Regions from separate parts of the Amycolatopsis sp. cmx-4-83 genome, predicted to be linked through region 2. Evidence: predicted binding sites of a transcription regulator. Region 2 holds the regulator's gene; the other holds the start of a gene.
The links. Region 2 encodes HspR, which represses chaperone genes until heat shock. Its sites were predicted from a motif close to ANNTTGAGTNNNNNNNACTCAANNT; they were not measured.
Positions count from the first base shown of each region.

Region 1: lon (endopeptidase La) is a predicted target of HspR. The motif match lies at 1,888-1,912, and genes of this name have one in related genera.

Region 1 is NZ_JAEBEF010000001.1:429,375-432,779, reverse strand. Features, by position in the region: gene ACLJQM_RS02225 (GNAT family N-acetyltransferase) at 1-685, shown strand, start outside; gene ACLJQM_RS02220 (SAM-dependent methyltransferase) at 756-1,610, shown strand; gene lon (endopeptidase La) at 1,927-3,405, shown strand, end outside.
Region 2 is NZ_JAEBEF010000012.1:372,729-376,133, reverse strand. Features, by position in the region: gene ACLJQM_RS36020 (ABC-F family ATP-binding cassette domain-containing protein) at 1-1,470, shown strand, start outside; gene ACLJQM_RS36015 (heat shock protein transcriptional repressor HspR) at 1,521-1,946, opposite strand; gene dnaJ (molecular chaperone DnaJ) at 1,952-3,124, opposite strand; gene grpE (nucleotide exchange factor GrpE) at 3,161-3,405, opposite strand, start outside.

The DNA.
Region 1 (3,405 bases), on a different contig from region 2:
CGCCCTCCTCACCCGATGGGATGAACATCTGCGCGCGGTCGCCGAGCGCGGCGACACCGAGACCGCGGCGATCGTGCCGCGCGCGAGCCGGGACGCCGCCGGCACGCGGGAAATGCTGCACCACGGGTTCGCCCCGCTGCGGGTGGTCGCGGTCCGCCCGGCGGACCGGATGATCCCGGCCGGCCCGCGCGGCACGCCCGGCGTCAAGATCCGCCGCGCCGAGCCCGGCGACCTCGAAACCGCCGTCGAGCTGGGCCTGGAGCTGCACACCTTCGACGCGCAGTACGGCACAGTCAACTTCCGCAAGGGCATCGAGGACATCATGGCCAAGGACCTGGCCGAGCAGCTGGCCCGGCCGGAGCCGCCGCTGTGGATCGCCGAGCTGTACGGCCGTCCGCTCGGCATGGTCAACGTCCAGCACCCCGGCGAGACCGGCTGGATCAGCGACCGCGTCAAAGCGTCCCGCGTCGGCTACCTCTCTTCGCTGGCCGTCGCGGAGACGGCGCGGTCGTCCGGTGTCGGTACCGCGCTGGCCACGCACGCCCACCACGTCCTGGACGAAGAAGGCGCCGACGTCGTCCTCCTGCACCACGCGGCGGCGAACCCGCTGTCGACGCCGTTTTGGTACGCGCAGGGCTACCGACCGCTGTGGACGTACTGGCAGCGCCGGCCGGCCGTTCGCTGAACGACCGGCGGCTTACCCCGGCCGGCCGGTCCTTATAGGCTGGTCCCGCGAGGAGCGAGGGGAGCCGGGAGTGAGCGACCAGCGGGATTCGGCGCCGAGAGCGCCCGAGGGCGTCGACACCGAGAAGCCGTCCGCGGCCCGGATCTACGACTGGTACCTGGGCGGCACCCAGAACTGGGCCGTGGACCGCGAGTTCGGCAGGCGCATGGAGCAGCAGTGGCCGCTGGTGCGCCCCGGCTCGAAGCAGAACCGCGAGTTCATGAACCGCGCGGTCCGGGCGGCCCTGCGCGCGGGGATCCGCCAGTTCATCGACCTCGGCTCCGGCGTCCCGACGGCGGGCAACGTGCACGAGGTCGTCGAGGCCGAGCTGCCCGACGAGCACGACGCGAAGGTGGTGTACGTCGACTACGAGCCGGTCGCGGTCGCGCACGCGACGCTGATCCTCGAAGAGGAGGCCGCGACCGACTGGGCCGGCATCGTCCAGGCGGACATGCGGGACGCGAAGGCCGTCCTGCGCGCCGAGGAGACGAAGCGGCTCATCGACTTTTCGCAGCCGGTCTGCCTGATGATGATGGCGGTGCTGCACTTCGTCGGCCCGGACGACGACCCCGAAGGCATCCTGGCGGCGTACCGCGACAAGCTCGCACCGGGCAGCTGGCTGGCGATTTCCCAGATGAGCGAGGGCGACGGCACAGGCCCGCACCTCGACGGGCTGCGCTGGTTCGTCGAGCAGTACCGCAAGACGAGCAACCCGGTGTGGCTGCGCGACCGCGACGAGATCGAGCCGCTGTTCGGCGACTGGCCGCTGCTCGAGCCGGGCATCGTGCACCTGCCGGACTGGCGGCCGGACCGGAAGCTGAACGCGCTGGAGGCGGAAGCGCGTCCGTTCGCTTGGTGCGGCATCGCGGCCCGACCAACCCCCTGACCTGCAGCCGCGCCGATCGTCCCGCCGCGGTACTCGCTGATCGACCGGGCCGAGCCGGCGTGGCCGCGTCCGGCGGTCGAGCTCTTGCCCTGAATTCGGCGACCAGCCGCTGCCGTCGCCGGAGATCAGGGCGTTGCCGGGTTGGCGGCCCGACCCCGCAGCACCGAGGCCCGCCCGCTCGCTTGGTGCGGCATCGCGGCCCGACCAACCCCCTGACCTGCACTTTCCCTGATCGCTGTGGGCGAACGCACCATCGGAAACAAACACACCCATCGGAGAGTTGAGCTAGGCAGACTCAACTAACCGAGGAGTGCACATGTCCGACACCCGCCTCCTGCCCGTGCTCCCGCTCGATGACGACGTCGTGCTGCCGGGCATGGTCGTCCCGCTCGACCTCACCGACACCGAGACGCGGGCCGCGGTGGAGTCCGCCCAGGCGAACACCCCGAGCCAGGCTTCCTTCCCCGGCATCCGGTCGACCGGCGCCACCAAGGCCGAGGTCCTCATCGTCCCGCGCGTCCACGGCGAGTACGCCGAGTTCGGCACCGTCGCCACGGTCGAGCGCATCGGCCGCGTGCCCGGTGGCAAGGCCGCCGTGCTGCTGCGCGGCACGTCCCGCGCGCTCGTCGGCCGGATCGCCGACGGCCCCGGCGCCGCCCGCTGGGTGCACGCCGAGGACGCCCCCGAAACCACGAACGACCGGACCGCGCCGCTCGCGGCCGAGTACAAGGCCGTCGTCATCTCGATCCTCCAGCAGCGCGGCGGCTGGCAGCTGATCGACGCCGTCCAGCAGGTCGAAGACGGCTCCGCGATCGCCGACCTGTCCGGCAACGCGCCGTACCTCGACACCGACCAGAAGCTCGAGCTGCTGACCACGCTCGACGTCAGCGCGCGCCTGGAGAAGGCGCTCGAGTGGAGCAAGGAGCACCTGGCCGAGCTCGAGGTCACCGACACCATCCGCAAGGACGTCGCCGAGGGCATGGAGAAGCAGCAGAAGGAGTTCCTGCTGCGCCGCCAGCTCGAGGCCATCCGCAAGGAGCTCGGCGAGCTCGACGGCACCGCGCAGGACGACGACTACCGCGCCCGCGTCGAGGCCGCCGAACTGCCCGACGCCGTCAAGAAGGCCGCGCTGGCCGAAGTGGACAAGCTGGACCGCACGTCCGAGCAGTCCCCCGAAGGCGGCTGGATCCGCACCTGGCTGGACACCGTCCTGGAGCTGCCCTGGAACGAGCGCACCGAGGACGTCTACGACATCGCGGCCGCGCGGGCGGTGCTCGACGCCGACCACGCCGGTCTCGACGACGTCAAGGAACGCATCATCGAGTACCTGGCCGTGCGCAAGCGCCGCGCGGAATCGGGGCTCGCCCCGGTCGGCGGACGGCGTTCCGGCGCGGTGCTCGCCCTCGCGGGCCCTCCCGGGGTCGGCAAGACGTCGCTGGGTGAGTCCGTCGCGAAGGCCATGGGCCGCAAGTTCGTCCGCGTCGCGCTCGGCGGCATCCGCGACGAGGCGGAGATCCGCGGGCACCGCCGCACGTACGTCGGCGCGCTGCCCGGCCGGATCGTCCGCGCCATCAAGGAAGCCGGCTCGATGAACCCGGTCGTGCTGCTCGACGAGATCGACAAGGTGGGCGCCGACTACCGCGGCGACCCGACCGCGGCGCTGCTCGAAGTGCTGGACCCGGAGCAGAACCACACGTTCCGCGACCACTACCTCGAGGTCGAGCTGGACCTGTCCGACGTCGTGTTCCTGGCGACGGCCAACGCGCTCGAGACCATCCCCGGCCCGCTGCTGGAC
Region 2 (3,405 bases):
TCCGCCCGGTCGCGGCTGGCCGTCGTCGGCGAGAACGGGCGTGGCAAAACCACGTTGCTGCACGTCCTCGCCGGCCTTCGCGCGCCCGATCACGGGGTCGTGCACCGGACCGGCACCGTCGGAGTCGCGCGGCAGGCGTTGCCGTTCCGGTCCGGCGAGACCGTCGGGACGCTGACCACCGCGGCGTTGCGGGACGTCCACGCCGCCCTGCGCGCCCTCGATACCGCCACCGAAGATCTCGCGAAGTCGGCCGAAGGCGCCGAAGATCGCTACGCCGTCGCGCTCGACGCGGCCACGCGCCTCGACGCGTGGGACGCCGAGCGCCGCGTCGACGTCGCGCTCGAAGCGCTCGACGCCTGTGCCGACCGCGGCCGGGCGCTGAGCACGCTTTCGGTGGGGCAGCGCTACCGCGTGCGGCTGGCCTGCCTGCTCGGCGCGCGGTACGACTTCCTGCTGCTCGACGAGCCCGGCAACCACCTCGACGCCGCCGGCCTCGCGTTCCTCACCGCCCGCCTGCGCGGGCACGACGGCGGGGTCGCGCTGGTCAGCCACGACCGGGCGCTGCTGGCCGACGTCGCGACCGAGTTCCTCGACCTCGACCCCAGCCAGGACGGCCGTCCGCGCCGGTACGCCGGGGGTTACGACGCCTGGCAGGACGGGCGCCGCCGCGACCGGGAGCGGTGGGTGCAGGACCACGAGGAGCAGCAGGACGCCCATCGGCAGCTCACCGCCGCGGTGGCGCAGGCCCGCGACCGGCTCAGCACCGGCTGGCGCCCGGACAAGGGCACCGGACGGCACCAGCGGCAGACCCGCGCGCCCGGCGTCGTCCAGGCCCTCAACCGGGAACGGGCCGCGCTCGAAGCGCACCGCGTCACCGTGCCCGAACCACCGTTGTCGTTGTGGTGGCCGGATCTCGGCTCCGGCGCTCAGGCGCTCGTCCGCCTGGACGACGTCGGCGTCGCCGGACGGCTCACCGGCCCGGTGACGCTGTCACTCGACCGCGGCGACCGGCTGCTGGTCACCGGCGAGAACGGTGCGGGCAAGTCGACGCTGCTGTCCGCGCTCGCCGGAAAGCTCACGCCGACAACGGGTTCGGTCCGGCACCTGGCCCGCGCGAAAGTGGCCCTGATCGGCCAGGAAGTCCCGGCGTGGCCTGAAGAGCTCACCGCTCGCGCGCTGTTCGAGCGAGCGGGCGTCCCGTTTTCGGCGATGGGACTGCTCGACGCCGAAGCGCTGCGCACCCCGGTCGGGCGGATGTCGCAGGGTCAGCAACGCCGGCTCGACCTCGCCCTGCGGCTGGCCGGACGGCCGGACGTGCTCGTCTTCGACGAGCCGACCAACCACCTGTCGGCGGTGCTCGTCGAGGAGCTGACCGAGGCCTTGCTGAAGACCCCGGCCGCGGTGATCGTCGCGACGCACGACCGCCGGATGCTGGCCGACCTCGCGGCCTGGCCGCGGCTGGAGCTCTGACGCACGAAGGCCTCCCCGGTCACCCGGGGAGGCCTTCGCGGTTCACGTGCTCAGCGGCGCTTGGGACGCCAGACCACCATGGCGGTCTGCTGGTTGAGCGGCACGAGGTCCCGGCGGTAGGACGCGTGCGCGGCCGCCGCGGCCTGTTCGCCGGCCACGTACGCCGCGGCCAGTTCCTCGGTCAGCTCGGTGATCCGGGCCCGCAGCGCGTCGACCTGGTTCTCCAGCTCGATGATGCGCTTGATGCCGGCCAGGTTGACGCCGTCCTCCTGCGACAGGCGCTGGACCTCGCGCAGCAGCGCGATGTCCCGCATCGAGTAGCGCCGCCCGCCACCGGAGGTGCGGCCCGGTGACACCAGGCCCTGCCGGTCGTAGGTGCGCAGCGTCTGCGCGTGCATCCCGGCGAGCTGGGCCGCCACCGAGATGACGAACACCGGGGTCTCTTCGTCGCCTTCCTGCGGGATCCCGCCGAACATCCCACTCACCTGCCTTCGAGCAGCTCAGTGATCTCGGGCCGGGGGTCGTGCCCGGCCATCGACTCGGCGTACGCCTGCAGTGCTTCGCGCGCCTTGTCGTCCAGTTTGGCGGGAATCGCCGCCTGGAGGGTGACGAGCAGGTCACCTTGCGCACCGTCGCGCTTGGCGATGCCCTTACCGCGCACGCGCAGCACCCGGCCGCTCGCGGTGCCCGGCGGCACCTTGAGCGAGACCTTGCCCTCGAGCGTCGGCACCGTGATCGTGGTGCCGAGCGCCAGTTCGGTGAAGTCGACCGGCACGGTGACCGTCAGGTCGAGCGCCTTGCGCCCGAACAGCTTGTGCGGAGCCACGTGCACCCGGACGTACAGGTCGCCCGCCTGCGCGCCGCCCCGGCCCGGCTCGCCCTGACCGGCCAGCCGGATCCGTTGGTCGTCGTCGACGCCCGGCGGGATCCGGACCGTCAGCGTGCGGGTCCGCGTGCTGACGCCTTCGCCGCCGCACTCGGGGCACGGGTCGTCGATGATCGTCCCGCGGCCGCGGCAGTCGCGGCACGGCTCCGAGAACGCGAAGGCACCCTGGCTGCGGCTGACCAGCCCCGAACCGGAACAGGTCGGGCAGGTCCGCGGCGACGTGCCCGGCTTCGCACCGTTGCCGCTGCACGTCGAACAGGTCGCCGGGCTCGACAGCCGCAGCGGCAGGGTCGCGCCCTTGACCGCCTCGGTGAAGTCGATCCGGACGTCCGTCTCGACGTCGGCACCGCGCTGCGGCCGGTTCGCCGTCGCGCCCGCCGGCCCGCGGCCGCGGCCGAACAGCCCGCCGAGGATGTCCCCGAGCCCGCCGAAGCCACCCTGCTGGTTGGCGCCGGCCTGGCCGAAGATGTCCCCGACGTCGAAGCTGCCGGTGCCGCCGCCACCGCCGGGGAAGTTGAACCCGCCCCCGCTGCCGAACAGCCGTCGCGCTTCGTCGTACTCCTTGCGCTTGCTCGCGTCGGAGAGCACGCCATACGCCTCGGAGACCGCCTTGAACTTCTGCTCCGCGTCGGCGTTGCCGGCGTTCGCGTCCGGGTGGTTCTCCTTGGCCAGCTTCCGGTAGGCCTTCTTGATCTCGTCCGAGGTGGCGTCGGAAGAGACGCCCAGTTCACGGTAGAAGTCCTTACCGATCCATTCCCGTGCACTCATCGGGCGTCTCCTCCTCCCACTTGAACCGGATACGTCTTACTGCTGCTGTTCATCGACTCCGCCGCCGAGTGGCAGCTCGCCACCGACGGGCGGGTCCACCGGGGCCGCGCCGGGCTCGTGGTCGGTCACGCCGACCAGCGCCGCCCGCAGTACGCGGTCCCCGAAGCGGTAACCGCGGCGCATGACCACGGTGACCGTCGGGCCCGCCACCTCCGGCGAGGTGTTGTGCTGCACGGCTTCGTGCACGCTCGGGTCGAAGGGCTCGCCCTCGTTGCCGAACG